Regions from separate parts of the Jeotgalibacillus sp. JSM ZJ347 genome, predicted to be linked through region 1. Evidence: riboswitches for the same ligand, from Rfam matches in the RefSeq annotation. Region 1 holds a riboswitch; the other holds the start of a gene.
What was found. A riboswitch is a leader RNA that binds a small molecule or an ion and turns the genes downstream of it on or off. The one in region 1 is predicted to bind lysine.
Positions count from the first base shown of each region.

Region 2: it holds a riboswitch for lysine, as region 1 does, so the genes downstream of both, ACH6CZ_RS00820 (aspartate kinase) here and ACH6CZ_RS10530 (Na+/H+ antiporter NhaC family protein) in region 1, are expected to answer to the same signal.

Region 1 is NZ_JBISEN010000002.1:1,006,133-1,014,005, forward strand. Features, by position in the region: gene brnQ (branched-chain amino acid transport system II carrier protein) at 1-35, opposite strand, end outside; gene ACH6CZ_RS10505 (DUF72 domain-containing protein) at 288-1,136, shown strand; gene ACH6CZ_RS10510 (sulfite exporter TauE/SafE family protein) at 1,155-1,979, shown strand; gene ACH6CZ_RS10515 (bifunctional metallophosphatase/5'-nucleotidase) at 2,004-3,359, shown strand; gene ACH6CZ_RS10520 (HD-GYP domain-containing protein) at 3,388-4,485, shown strand; gene yunB (sporulation protein YunB) at 4,542-5,297, shown strand; lysine riboswitch at 5,364-5,546, shown strand; gene ACH6CZ_RS10530 (Na+/H+ antiporter NhaC family protein) at 5,670-7,289, shown strand; gene ACH6CZ_RS10535 (sodium-dependent transporter) at 7,588-7,873, shown strand, end outside.
Region 2 is NZ_JBISEN010000001.1:166,687-174,559, reverse strand. Features, by position in the region: gene ACH6CZ_RS00825 (YslB family protein) at 1-64, shown strand, start outside; gene ACH6CZ_RS00820 (aspartate kinase) at 104-1,333, opposite strand; lysine riboswitch at 1,445-1,624, opposite strand; gene uvrC (excinuclease ABC subunit UvrC) at 1,683-3,455, opposite strand; gene trxA (thioredoxin) at 3,548-3,862, opposite strand; gene ACH6CZ_RS00805 (electron transfer flavoprotein subunit alpha/FixB family protein) at 4,139-5,113, opposite strand; gene ACH6CZ_RS00800 (electron transfer flavoprotein subunit beta/FixA family protein) at 5,142-5,915, opposite strand; gene ACH6CZ_RS00795 (enoyl-CoA hydratase) at 5,935-6,708, opposite strand; gene ACH6CZ_RS00790 (fatty acid metabolism transcriptional regulator FadR) at 6,722-7,303, opposite strand; gene ACH6CZ_RS00785 (long-chain-fatty-acid--CoA ligase) at 7,412-7,873, opposite strand, start outside.

The sequences.
Region 1 (7,873 bases):
ATGATATAAGTGGAGAATGGTATTTTTTGTTGCATAAGCTTGTTCCTTTCCTGTAGCTTTTTGAGTGCGACGCTGTGACGTAATAAAGGTAATCCTAACAAGAATAAACATACGTTACAATAACAATTTTCTGTTTTTTTAAAACAGTTTTTTGAGAGCGCTTCCTTTTGCCAAAAGATGTTTTAGCGAGTATTTTATGTAAAAAACATCATTTTATCTGATCGCTACCGCAGTGTCTTAACTGTGATACAATAACGATATTAAATCGGTCGTAAGCGGGTGATTGTGTGATTTATATCGGTTTGACCGGATGGGGAGATCATCCGGATGTATATGATGAACATTCCTCAAAGCAGGATAAGCTGAAAGATTACGCCGGACACTTTCCGATCGTTGAGCTGGATGCTTCCTTTTATGCTGTGCAGCCTGAGCGCAACATGAAAAAGTGGGTGGCGGAAACGCCTGATTCATTTAAATTTATTGTCAAAGCCTATCAGGGCATGACCGGACATCAGCGTGGAGATATTCCTTTTGAGTCGAAAGAGGACATGTTCAAGGCATTCAGGCTATCACTTACTCCTTTTCTTGAAGCAGATAAGCTTGGGGTTGTGTTGCTGCAGTTTCCACCCTGGTTCGACTGCAGGAAACAGAATGTTGATTACATAAGATACTGCAAACGGCAGCTTGAAGGACTTCCTCTTGCGATTGAATTCAGAAACCAGTCGTGGTACTCAGATGAGTTTCGTAACGGTACACTTCAGTTTTTAAGAGATGAAGAACTTATTCACAGCGTCTGTGATGAACCGCAGGCAGGGGAAGGTTCAATTCCGCTGATTGCCGAGAGCACGCATAAAGGGGTAACGGTATTCAGACTTCACGGCAGAAATACAGCCGGCTGGACGAAAAAGGGCAATGAAAACAGCTGGCGCGAAGTAAGATATCTGTATGATTATACTGAAGCAGAGCTGAGAGATCTCGTTCCTGTCCTTCAAAAACTGGACCGTGCATCCGATAAAATATATGTACTTTTTAATAATAACTCCGGTGGACATGCAGCAGCCAATGCAAAAACAATGATTGAGCTGCTGGGACTGGATTATGGAGGTCTCGCTCCGCGTCAGCTTGACTTATTTTAAGATTGGGATGAAGTAGGTATGGAATGGTTTTTACTGCCTTTAATCGGGCTTGCAGCCGGGGCAATCGGGTCACTGATTGGTCTTGGGGGCGGCGTGATCGTCGTACCTGCGCTGCTGTTTTTTGGACCGGCACTGATGTGGATTGATGGTATCACACCACAGACAGCTGTTGGGATCTCATTAGTTGTGATGATTTTCACAGGCTTATCATCAACGCTTGCTTATTTAAAAACGAAAACGGTCGATGTGAAAAGCGGCCTGTTATTTTTCGCGGGAAGTGGTCCCGGGGCAATCGTTGGTTCTTATACAAATCAGTATTTGACATTAGGATCTTTTCATCTGTATTTTGGATTATTTATGATCTTTTTATCGTTTATTCTTTTAATCAGAAATAAATTGAAACCGATTGAAAAATTCAAAACGGCTTCGTACCAGCGTCATTTTACTGATCCGCAGGGCGTACAATGGGCATACGGATTTCCACCGGCTGCGGGTGTCATTGCAGCATTTGCGGTAGGGTTTGCATCTGGTTTATTTGGTATCGGAGGAGGCTCTGTCATGGTGCCGGTGATGATTATTGCTTTTCTTTTTCCACCGCATGTAGCAGTCGGTACTTCAATGCTGATGGTCTTTCTCTCGGCATTGCTGGGCTCAGCTTCACATATTGCGCTTGGAAATGTAGATTGGCTATACGTTGCCCTGCTCGCTCCAGGTGCATGGTTCGGTGCAAAGCTTGGCGCCTGGATGAATCAGCGGATGCAGTCTGATAAGCTTGTGATTGTACTCAGACTCATTCTGGTGTTAATCGGAATCAGATCGATTATTGAAGGAATATATGGCTAAAAGGCAAGGTGGAGGTGATAAAAGATGAAGGAAAGAATGACATTTTTTCATACAAATGATCTGCATAGTCATTTCGAGAACTGGCCCCGGATTCATCAGTTCCTGCAGCAGCAGAAGCAAATGCTTAAGCAGGACGGGGAAGAGGTTTTTCTTTTTGATATCGGGGATCACGCAGACCGTTCCCACCCTTTGACAGAAGGGTCATCCGGAAAGCGGAATGTGGATCTGCTCAATAAAGCCGGATATGACGCCATAACAATTGGTAACAATGAAGGCATTACTTTTTCATATGAAGAGTTAAATGAACTGTATCAGCACGCTGACTTTGAAGTGGTCTTAGCGAACCTCTTTACGTCTAAAGGTAACCGGCCGGACTGGACACGGCCGTATCTGATTAAAACGACAAAAAGCGGTGTGAAGATCGGCATTACAGCGGTGACTGCTGAATATCCCGTTTTTTACGAAAAGCTTGGCTGGCATATCACATCTGCAAAAGATGAACTGAAAGCACAGGTCAGAGCGATGAAAGACAAAGTGGACATCATTATCCTGCTGTCCCACCTTGGAATCCGTGAAGACGAGTGGGTGGCTGAAGAATGTCCTGATATCGACATTATTATGGGGGGACATACACACCACGTGCTTGAAAATGGAAGGCTCCATCATCAGGTGCTCCTTGCTGCAGCTGGTAAGTACGGGATGTATACAGGGAAAGTTGAGATTGAATTCGATCATGTAACGAGGGAAGTATCCGGAAAAACAGCAACTTTATATGAGACGAGTGAACTGGAGGCCGCCGCTGACTTGAACAGTGCTTGGCTTGAAGAAGGAAAACGGCTTCTTTCAAATGAAATTACTGTGCTTGATCAACCGATACCTCATAACCCCCTCGAGGCGGCATCACCACTGTCAGTTCTGCTGGCTGAAGCAGTGCTTGAGTGGTGTCAGGCAGATTGTTCAATCGTAACAGGCGGTCTGCTGCTTGGTCAGCTTGAAGCAGGACCTGTAACGGAATATGACCTTCATAAAATTCTTCCTCACCCCATCAATCCTTGTATGGTGGAACTGACAGGGAGTGAATTAAAAGAAGTACTCAGAGAATCCAGACATCAGAACTGGCCAACTACGGTGATCAGGGGACTTGGGTTCAGAGGCACAATTTTAGGCGAGTTTATTTACAAAGGGCTTGAAGAAATTGATCATCAATTTTATGTAAACGGAGAGTTGGTGCGGTCAGATCAAGTTTACCGGATTGCAACCGTTGATATGTTTACATTTGGTTTTTTCTTTCCGGAAATGCACAGAGCAAAAAAACAGTACTTTATGCCTGAATTTTTACGTGATATTTTAAAGGAGAAGCTTAAAACTACAGCCCGTTAAAAAATAGACAGAGAAGGGTGATCAGTCAATGAGATTAATATCCACAAAGGTTCTTCGGGCTGGGATGGTATTGGGTCATACCATTTATAATGTAAATGACAAACCTCTATTGCAGGCAGGTGTTACGCTGAGTGAGCCAATGATTTCCCGACTACGTTTTTTGAAAGTGCAGTACGTCTATATTTCAGATGAGAAATCTAAAGGCATTGAGGTAAAAGAGAGTGTGCCTGTTCATGTCAGACAGGAATCGATCAGGGAAATGAAAGATGCATTTTCTTCAATACGGACAAGCAAGCAGAAAAATATGGCTGCCATGCTTGAAAGCAAGACCGAAAAAATACAACATGTATTAAAAGGAATTATGAGTGAAATGGATGCAAATCAGGATCTGCTCATGATCTTATCAGATGCTTATATTTATGATTCTTATATATTCCATCATTCATATAATGTCACGCTGTATACACTGGCGATTGGAAAAGAGCTGAGGCTACCGGTTAAACAGCTTGAACAGCTGGGACTTGGCGCCATGCTCCATGATATTGGAAAAACAATGGTGGATGAGTCAGTCCTGATGAAGGAAGGGCCGCTTACAGAAGAAGAGTTTGAGGAAATTAAAATGCATACAGTACATGGATTTGAAGTGCTGAAAAATCTTCATAATGTTTCGTTACTGACCGCTCATTGCGCGTTTCAGCATCACGAAAGACTGAACGGTTCAGGTTACCCGCGGGGCATCTTTGTTGAGGATATTCATCTTTATGCAAAGATTCTCGCTGTTGCAGACGTATTTGATGCCTGCACGTCAAACCGTGTTTATCGTGATAAAATGCTGCCTGCTGATGCGCTTGAAATTATCCTGGCTGGGTCAGGTACATTATTTGATCCGACAGTGATTAAAGCTTTTCAGATGGGTGTGGCGATTTATCCGAACGGGCTCACCGTACAACTGAGCGACGGTAGAAAAGGAATTGTGGCGCGGCAGAATAAAGGCGTTTCAACGCGGCCGGTGATCAGGGTAGTGGAAGAGAGCGGGAAAATCGTCAGAGCTACATATGAAGTTGACCTGTCGGCACATCTGGATGTGACAATTGCTGAGACTGATATCTCTTTTATAACTGAATAATTCTAAGTAAAAAACCCTTCTGACCTGCATACACTGCGTTATAGGAGGGCTTTTTTATGCGCAGAAAAAGAATGATGATCAAGCCGCTCACAGCACGCTCTGTCTGGCTGCTGTCATTGGTGTTATTTCTGCTGATGACAGCCATTGGGCTCGCTGTTATCAATACTGGTATTAAGCCAACTTTGATGATCTATGCCGAGTCCCAGACACAGAAAATCGGTGCGCTTGTAATCAGTAAGGCAGTAAACAGAGAGATTGCAAACGTCATGGATATCAATGAAATTATTGAAAATGTACCAACGGATTCAGCTGAAATGGTCACCACAAAGTTTAATACAGAAATTATTAACCGGGTACTTGCAGAAACCACAGAGCTTGTACAGGAACAACTGCGGGCAATTGAAAGAGGAGATACAAGTATTTTAAAGTCTCTGACTGAATTAGATCTAGAAGTGGAAGATGCCGGCAACCTTGAAGGAATCGTCTATACGGTGCCTCTTGGTCAGGCTACCGGAAACGCGTTACTTGGAAACCTTGGACCAAAAGTACCAATCAGGTTTCATGCAGTCGGAAGTGTGACGTCAAACATTAAATCAAATATTGATGAGTTTGGTATTAATAACGCATTTGTTGAGATTAATATACACCTTGTAGTAAATGTTCAGATTATCGTACCGTTTGCGACAGAAGTGACGACAATTGAACAGGATATACCGGTTGCAATGGGGCTGATTCAGGGACAGGTTCCTGAAATTTACAATGTCGGCGATGGTATGTCTCCTTCACTTGAAGTTCCGATTCCAACAAATTAGTCTTGAATTGAAGACAGTCACTTGTTATAATTGTTCAGTAAAATGAATAATCACCACATCATAATCCGATGGGGTAGAGGAGCAGTATTTAAGAGTAATCTGTGTGAGGATGACAACTGCGATCACAGATGAAAGGGGATCACTGCCGAAATGGTAATAATCAGTCAGGGTTTTATCATTGGGGTTATCTTTAATAAGGATAACACTCTCTTTCCGCAGCATTTTGCGGGTTGAGGAGCTACAGATCGTGATGGAGCATAACATTACTAACTTTCAAGGGTAATGGTAGAGTCCTCTATCATTGCCCTTTTTTGCGTTTTTTACGATTATGCCTCATACCTTGCCCTATCAAAAATTAAAGGAGGGAACATTATGGAAGGAACTTGGTTATCACTTTTACCACCAATCATTGCAATTGTAATGGTTTTACTTACTAGACGCGTCCTACTTTCGCTTGGCGCGGGTATTGTCGCAGCAGCACTATTAATCACAAGCTTTGGACCGCTTGCGACGCTTGAAACACTCTGGATGTCATTTAGCGGCGTATTTTGGGAGCACGGGTCAGATGGAGAACCCGGCGCACTGAACTTATGGAATATTTTTATTATGTTATTCCTGATTATTCTTGGTGTGATTACAGCATTCATTAACGTATCTGGAGGCGCAAGAGCGTTTGGGGAATGGGCAATGAAGCGCGTGAAAACACGTGCCGGTGCTCAGGCTGTAACTGCTTGCCTTGGTATTATTATCTTTATTGATGATTACTTCAACAGCCTTGCAGTCGGACAGGTGGCACGTCCACTGACTGACCGTCACCGCGTGTCGCGTGCAAAGCTTGCTTATCTGATCGATTCAACAGCAGCGCCGATCTGCGTGGTGTCACCCGTATCAAGCTGGGGAGCATACATCATCGCAGTAATTGGCGGGATTCTTGCTACACATTCAATTACTGAATACACAGCATTCTCGGCATTTATTCAAATGGTGCCAATGAATCTTTATGTATGGGCAGCACTTGGAATCGTCTTTATAGTCGCACTTCGCGGTGTTGATTTTGGACAAATGAAAGTGCATGAAAACCGTGCGATTGAAACAGGCGAAGTATATGACCCTAACAAAGATATTCCGGGAGAACTTAAAAATGATCTTCCTACATCAAAGCACGGAACAGTCGGAGATCTAATCTGGCCAATCATCGCTCTTGTGGTTGGTACAGTGGCTTCGATGATGTGGACAGGCGCTCAGGCTTATACAGCTGACACAGGAGAATCTGCAACGATTCTTCAGATGTTCGAGTATACTGATGTAGCAAAATCACTTGTATATGGTGCGCTAGTTGGACTGGCGGTAGCCATCGCATTCTTTATCCGTCAAATTGGCCGTTCTGAGAAAATCGGTGGAGCTGAATTTTTCCTTGCACTAAAAGAGGGCGTTAAATCAATGCTGCCGGCGATCTATATCCTTGTATTTGCTTGGATGATTGTTGGTCTTATTGGTGATCTTGGTACTGGTGAATATCTTGCAGGAATCGTAGAATCATCGAATCTGCCACTTGGATGGCTGCCAGTGTTACTATTCTTAGTTGCAGGCGTAATGGCATTCTCAACAGGTACATCATGGGGATCATTCGGTATTCTGCTTCCAATCGCAGGAGAAATTGCAGCAAGCACAGATATTTCACTCCTTCTGCCATCACTTGCAGCCGTACTTGCAGGTGCTGTATTCGGAGACCACTGCTCACCAATTTCTGATACAACGATCCTTTCTTCAACTGGAGCGGGAAGCAATCATATCGACCACGTTGCAACGCAGATCCCTTATGCCCTAACTGGTGCTGCCATTGCTTCAGCAGGTTACATTATGCTTGGCTTCTCAGGAAACACGTTACTTGCGCTTGGACTTGTCATTGTACTGCTTGTTTTATTTGCAGTGATAATGGGCAGGAATCCTGATAAAGCGAGAACCGTGTCAGCTAAAGAAGAGCTGGAGTAAGACATTTGAAGCCTGAATGGTTAACGCCATTCAGGCTTTTTTTAAAAGGACTATTGTACGATTGGAAAAATGTATGAATTATATAAAGTGTGAAAGATTTTGCACACTATTTCAATAAACATTGATATAACAGTGTTTATTTATTTTTCTAGATTATAGTAATATAATTTCAGAATTTTTTAAAATAGTACTTTTACATTTAGGAAGCAAGTGCTATACTGTTTTTAGATTATGAGAAATAATCTGAATATATAAAAACTTCCACTTATTCAGGAAGTACTTTCAGGGGGGTAATTAGATGAATCGTCAACAGTGGGGATCGCGTGCCGGATTTATTCTTGCAGCAGTCGGTTCCGCAGTCGGACTCGGAAACATTTGGCGTTTTCCGTATGTCGCTTATGAAAACGGTGGGGGAGCATTCTTTATTCCATATTTATTTGCACTCTTAACAGCCGGTATTCCAATTCTTATCATGGAATTCACCATCGGTCATAAGTACAGAGGATCAGCGCCACTGTCATTCTTCCGCATGAGCGGTAAAAAAGCAGAATGGCTTGGGTGGTGGGCAGTATTTGTATCGTTTG
Region 2 (7,873 bases), on a different contig from region 1:
GATCGAGCTAAAATGGGATCAAAAAGACCCCTATTCATTACCTTCGAGAAAAGCCAGTTTATAAAAATTCAGCAGGCTCCATGTTTTACAGGAGCCTGCTGTTTTATGCTTCTACAGTATTTTTGTTAAGCCCAAAGCTTTCATGAATTGCATTTGCAGCATTGATCATCTCATGTGAATCAACAACAACTGATACTTTGATCTCAGACGTGCTGACCATTTTCACCTGAATGTTCTGCTCTGCAAGCACACGGAACATCTGCGCCGCCACACCAGGGTTTGAAACCATCCCTGATCCGACAATCGAAACTTTTGACAGATTTGTTTCATGCTCAATTTCCTCGTAGCCAATTTCTTCTTTGTTGCGCGCGAGAATCTGTAAAGTCTCTTCAAGTGACGACTCTTTTATCGAAAATGACAAATTTACTTTCCCTGTATCAAGCTTACTTTGAATAATGATATCCACATCTATATGATTTTCAGCAAGAATGGAGAACACTGCAGGGAATCCTGTCAATTCATTCTCAAGACCTACAACCGTCATTCTTACGATACCCTTATCAAACGCTACGCCCCTTACTACTAAATGCTCTTCCATTGGTGCATCCTCCTCAATTAACGTTCCTTCAATTTCTTCCATACTTGATCTGACTGTTAATTTAATCCCGTAATTTTTTGCAAACTCAACTGCTCTCGGATGCAGCACACCCGCTCCAAGGTTCGCAAGTTCAAGCATTTCATCATATGAAATCCCGTTTAGCTTCCTGGCGCCTTTCACATAACGCGGGTCGGTAGAATATACACCATCTACATCTGTATATATATCGCATCTTTCAGCATTTAAAGCTGCAGCAAGCGCAACGGCTGTTGTATCAGAGCCACCCCGGCCAAGCGTTGTGATTTCACCGTTTTCATCCATGCCCTGGAATCCTGCAACAACAATGACACGCCCTTCTCCGAGCAGGCTTTCAACGCGATTTGTCTTCACTTCAGTAATTCTTGCATTGCTGAATACAGGCTCTGTGCGGATTCCCGCCTGCCATCCGGTTAAAGATGTACTTTTATAGCCTCTGTTCTGCAGTGCCATTGCAAGTAAAGACGTAGACATCTGCTCACCAGTCGTCAGCAGCATATCCATTTCTCTTTTTTCAGGCCGCGAAGTCATCTCTCCAGCAAGCCTGACTAATTCATCAGTTGTTTTTCCCATTGCGGATACAACAACAATGACGTCATTTCCCTTTTCCTTCTCAAGGATCACTCTGTTTGCGACGTGATGTATTTTTTCAACCGATCCTACTGAAGTACCGCCAAATTTTTGTACAATGATTCCCACTTTATTTCCTCTTCCCTAACATTATTTCTCAACTGTTTACGACAATAAAAAAAGCAACAGGGAGAAAATCTCCCCATTGCTTTTATACAGACAATATTATCTGAATCGCACAGGTGAGATAGCTCTCCAGAACGTAATTGTTCTGACAGCCCTGCATTTGTTAAATACAGAACCAGCAAAAAATCTGATGAATGATTTTCCGCTTCGGCGGTCTGCACCTTTCACGCTGCTTCACAGGGTTTCATCACCCTCATCAGCGGTACTCTTTGCATCCGCACCTCTATCACCACTTTAAAATAAAGTGTTCAATTGTGAATCATTATAGCATGAGACTTTTCAGTCAGCAATGCTAATCCTGTAATTTTTCAATGACTTTTTCAGCAGTCTTTGAAGGTAATCCTGCTTTAACAATTTCCTCAAGCGATGCTTCTCTCAGCTTTTTCACAGATCCGAAATATTTCAGCAGCTGCTTTTTCCGCTGTGGTCCGACACCTTCAATATCATCGAGCACAGACTGAATGGAGTTTTTCGCACGTACCTGCCTGTGGAATGTAATTGCAAAGCGGTGCACTTCATCCTGAATTCGCTGCATAAAGTAAAATTCCTGACTGCGTCTGTTCAGCGGAACAACTTCAAGCGGGTCGCCGAATAAAAGCTGGGAAGTGTTGTGGCGATCATCTTTTGCAAGACCAGCCACCGGAACGTCAAGACCAAGTTCATGTCGTAAGATTTCTTTCGCAGCTTCAATCTGACCTTTCCCTCCATCAATTACAATCAGATCAGGCAGCGGCAGTTCATCCTTGAGAACTCTTGTATACCGTCTTCTGATCACTTCACGCATTGATTCATAATCATCCGGTCCCTGAACAGTTTTAATTTTATATTTACGGTACTCTTTTCTGGCCGGCTTTCCGTCTACAAAAACAACCATTGCCGACACGGCATCAGAGCCCTGAATATTAGAATTATCGAAAGCTTCTATCCTGTATGGCGTATAAATGTTCATTGCTTCACCCAGATTTTCAGCCGCTTTGATCGTTCTTTCTTCATCCCGCTCAATTAATGCAAATTTTTCCGTTAAAGCAATAGAAGCATTTTTTGCCGCAAGATTAACTAGATCTTTTTTCTGTCCTCTGACAGGCTGTCTCACATTCGTTTCAAGCAGCTCTTCAGCCATTTTCTGGTCAATTGTTTGCGGGATTAATACTTCTTTAGGTTTAAAATGGTTCGGCTTCATATAAAACTGACCTAGAAACGATAGGAATTCACCTTCCGCTTCATCATAGATCGGAAATAGTGAAACGTCCCGTTCAATCAGCTTACCCTGACGGATAAAGAAAACCTGTACACACATCCAACCCTTATCTACCGCATAACCGAAAATATCGCGGTTTGTAAAGTCATTCATGGTCATCTTCTGTTTTTCCATTGTCGCTTCTATATGAACGATTTGATCACGGAATTCTTTTGCACGCTCAAACTCAAGATTTTCAGCTGCCTGTTCCATTTTTACTTTAAGATCTTTTTTTACTTCTTTGAAACCGCCGTTTAAAAACCTGGCAATGTCCTCAGTCATTTGGCGGTATGTGCTTTGCTCCACTTTGAATTCACAAGGTGCCAGACACTGCCCCATATGGTAATACAGACAGACTTTATCAGGCATTGTTCTGCATTTTCTTAATGGATACATTCTATCCAGCAGCTTTTTCGTTTCATTGGCTGCCTGAGCATTCGGGTAAGGCCCAAAGTATTTACCTTTATCTTTTTTTACTTTACGCGTAATGAGTAGTCTCGGGTGACGCTCTGCTGTTACTTTTATAAAAGGATAGTGTTTATCATCTTTAAGCATAACATTATATTTCGGGTCATGCTTTTTAATGAGATTTAATTCAAGAACGAGCGCTTCCATATTAGATGAGGTCACGATATATTCAAAGTCCTCAATTTCTGAGACAAGGCGCTGTGTTTTCCCGTCGTGTGAGCCTGTAAAGTAGGATCTCACTCTATTTTTAAGTACTTTCGCTTTTCCCACATAAATAATTGTACCCTGTCTGTCCTTCATCAGATAACAGCCGGGCTGGTCAGGAAGGACTGCGAGTTTATGTTTCAGTTGATCTTTCATGTTGTAAGCCTCCTGCACGCATGTTACCTATATTTTACTCAATTGAGAGTCAGAAGCAAAATAAAAGCCGGGCACAAGGCCCGGCTCAGTTATTATGCGTGTTTGTTTAATAGTTCTTCAAGTGCTTCTTTCGGCTGGAAGCCTACTACTTTGTCAACGATTTCTCCGTCTTTGAATACGACAAGTGTCGGGATACTCATGACACCGTATTTGCTTGCTGTTTCCTGGTTTTCATCAACATCAAGCTTTACGATTTTTACTTTATCACCCATGTCAGTATCAAGCTCTTCTAGAACTGGTGCAATCATTTTACAAGGTCCGCACCATGTAGCCCAGAAGTCTGCCAGTACTAAACCGTCTTTTGTTTCATTAGCGAATGTTTGATCAGTTGCGTGTGCAATTGCCATTTTGAAATTCCTCCTTGTTGAATACGAATATAGTCAAAGTATAGCAGGGAGTATATCGTATTTCCACGTTTTTGCCTGAGAATTGAAAAGAGCCTGAGACAATGTGTCAGGCTCCTGGAACCGTTTCGCTGCGCTTCAGGTGGACGCTTTCCGCAGGGCCGGAGGTTAGCCTCCTCGTGCTTCGCACTGTCCCACCTGTCCGACTTCTCCTGCTGGAGTCGCCGCCTTCCGCTCCGCAGCACTTAAATTTCTATAAAAGTTTAACTTCTCAGCTGATTAAGACACTTTAACTTTCTTGAATTCTTCAATCAGCAGCGGCACTACGTCAAACAGGTCGCCAACGATGCCATAATCAGCTACTTTGAAGATGTTCGCTTCAGGGTCTTTATTGATCGCAACGATTACTTTAGAGTTCGACATTCCAGCCATGTGCTGGATTGCACCTGAGATTCCGCATGCGATATAAAGGTCAGGTGTAACAACTTTACCAGTTTGACCAATCTGCAGTGAGTAATCGCAATAGTCAGCGTCACAAGCTCCACGTGACGCACCAACAGCGCCTCCAAGCAGGTCAGCAAGCTCTTTCAACGGCTCAAAGCCGTCTTCACTCTTCACACCACGACCACCTGCAACAATCACTTTAGCTTCTGAAAGGTCTACACCATCAGTCGCTTTTCTTACCACTTCTTTAATAATTGTGCGAAGGTCTGTGATGTCAACGCTTACAGACGAAACATCACCAGAACGTCCCTCTTCTTTTTCAAGAGCAGGAATATTATTTGGTCGGATTGTAATGAATGTAAGACCCTCTTTAATTACTTTCTTCTCAAATGCTTTACCACTGTAGATTGGACGAATAAATTTCGGCGAATCGCCATCCGCTTCGATTGCAGTCACATCTGATACAAGTCCGCTGTTTAGTCTGCTTGCAAGCTTAGGTGACAGATCTTTACCTAATGAAGTGTGTCCCATCACAATGCCTTCAGGGCTTTCCTGTTCAATCACTGCAAGCAGCGCCTGAGAGAAGCCATCTGAAGAATACTGTTCAAGCTTTGCATCTTCGACTGTAATCACACGGTCTGCGCCGTATGCAACCAGCTCATTTGCCACGTCTGAGATCCCGTTTCCGATCAATACGCTGATTACTTCCCCGCCATCAGCAATTGTCTTACCCGCTGCAATCGCCTCAAATGATACATTTCTAAGTGATCCTTCTCTTGTTTCTGCTAATACAAGTACTTTTTTGCTCATTGGTTAAACCTCCTGAATAGTTATAGAGTTAGACTACTTTTGCTTCAGTACGAAGAAGTTGCACAAGTTCTTTCACCTGAGCGTCAACTTCACCTTCAAGAATACGGCCAGCTTCTTTTGCCGGTGGAAGATAAATTTCAACCGTTTCTGTTTTAGGTTCTACATCATCTTCTTCAAGATCAAGATCATCAAGTTCGATTTCATCAAGCGGCTTTTTCTTCGCTTTCATGATACCTGGAAGTGATGGATATCTTGGGTCATTTAACCCCTGCTGAGCCGTTACAAGAAGCGGCAGTGACGTTTCAATTGTTTCAGAATCCCCTTCAACATCACGTACGATTTCTACTTTATCGCCATCAACTTTGATACTTGTGATTGTTGTTACATAAGGAATGTCAAGATAATCGGCTACACGTGGTGCAACTTGTCCCGATCCGCCATCGATCGCAACATTACCACCGATAATCAGATCTGCTTCTTTATCTTTCAGATATTCAGAAAGGATTTTCGCGATCGAAAATTCATCCGTCATATCTACATCATCTTCAATATTAATGAGTACCGCTTTATCAGCACCCATTGCAAGCGCAGTACGAAGCTGCTTTTCAGTTTCTTCATCTCCAACAGATACGACTGTTACTTCTCCGCCGTGCTCGTCTTTCAGTTGAATTGCCTCTTCAATTGCATATTCATCATATGGATTGATGATGAATTCAGCACCATCCTCAGCAATTTGCCCGCCTTGAACAGAGATTTTTTCCTCAGTGTCAAACGTTCTTTTCATTAGCACATAAATGTTCATGTATATTCCCTCCTGTTAATTATTGACCTTTAAATTCAGGTTTTCTTTTTTCAATAAATGCACTGATACCTTCTTTTGCATCTTCAGATACAAAGACATCCCCGAAAATTTCAGCTTCTCTTGCAACCCCATCATGAAAGTCAGCTGTTTTCGCATACTGCAACAGTTCAAGTGCAGCTTCAACTGAAACCGGACTTTTACCGGCAAGCTTCAATGCAAGCGCTTTCGATTTTTCGTGCACTTCTTCTTCAGGGAATGCTTTATTCGCAAGCCCCCATTGCACTGCTTCAACGCCAGTGATCGGATCACTTGAAAGCAGCATTTCCGCCGCCTTAGCAAACCCTACATAACGCGGAAGGCGCTGTGATCCGGCAAACCCGGGTACAAGACCCAGCTGAAGCTCCGGAAGTCCAAGTTTGGCTGTCTCACTGACGTAGCGGATGTGGCATCCCATCGCAAGTTCAAGCCCTCCTCCAAGTGCAGCACCATGAATAGAAGCGATAATCGGCTTTGAGAACGCTTCCATTCTTTCGAAAACCTGTTGGCCTTTTTCAGCCAATTTGGAGAACTCAGCTCCTGATTTAACCTGAGTGAATTCTTTAATGTCTGCTCCAGCAGAGAAAAATCGTCCTTCACCGTGGATCAGCAGAACACGCACCTGATCATCGTGCTCCACTGCATCAAGCCAGCCGTCAACTTCACGGATCAGGTCACTCGCCAGCGCATTAGCCGGCGGCCGGTTGATCACAGCAGTGGAGATATAATGGTCATTCTCCCATCTTAAGAAATTCATTCTGTTCTCCCCTTTATTTGCATAATCCTTTTACTAAAAGCCTATGTACACCCTGTGACAGTTCAGTGATTGAATACTTCTGGTCATTAATCACCCAGCTTGTTGCCACCTCATCAATCGTACCAAATACCATCTGCCTTGCCAATCGAATATCAAGGTCTTCAGTTAAGACACCTGTGTCTACTCCGTTTTGAAGGACATCATCAACCAGAACCAGATACTCTTTTAACACTTTATTAATTCTCATTCTGATGTCTTTATTGGACTGCCTCAGCTCAAGCTGTGTTACAATAGCGAGATGGTGATCATCTGCAAGCATCTGAAAATGACTTTCTACAAGCACTTTTAATTGCTCCACGGCATCTTCAGTGTTCGCCATTTTTTTTCTGATTTTCTGAACAAACTGACCCATCTTCTCTTCAAAAAGAGAGATAAGAATATCTTCTTTGTTCTTGAAATATAAATAGATCGTGCCATCAGCTACTCCTGCCTGTTTGGCAATCTTTGAAACCTGTGCATGATGGTAGCCGTTTTCAGCAATGACCACTACGGCAGCATCAATAATCAGTTTATATTTTGGTTTATCTTTCTTCATCCGGTCATCACCCTTCAATTGCAAATAAAAAAGACGAAAATATGAATGACTATTCATTCATATTTTCATCTTACTAAGAAAACCTGACTTCGTCAAGAAAAAACATTGTTATGACGAATGCTTTTGCTGCTGTTGCTTTTCCTTCTCTTCTTCGACTAGCTGCCTTCTGAGAATCTTACCAACTGCTGTTTTTGGAAGTTCTTCACGGAACTCATAAATTCTTGGCACTTTATAAGAAGCCATATGCTTTCTTGCAAATTCATCAAGTTCTTCTTCAGTCACTTTCTGGTTCTGCTTTTGTACCACAAACAGCTTAACTGTTTCACCGCGGTACGCATCAGGTACGCCAACAGCGACAACTTCCTGAACTGCAGGATGCTCATACATTACTTCTTCAATCTCACGCGGATAAATATTAAAGCCGCCCGCTATAATCATATCTTTCTTACGATCTACTACATAAAAGTAGCCTTCCTCATCCATATACCCAAGATCACCGGTATAGAGCCAGCCGTCACGTAATACAGCCGCTGTTTCTTCTGGCTGGTGCCAGTAGCCCTTCATGATTTG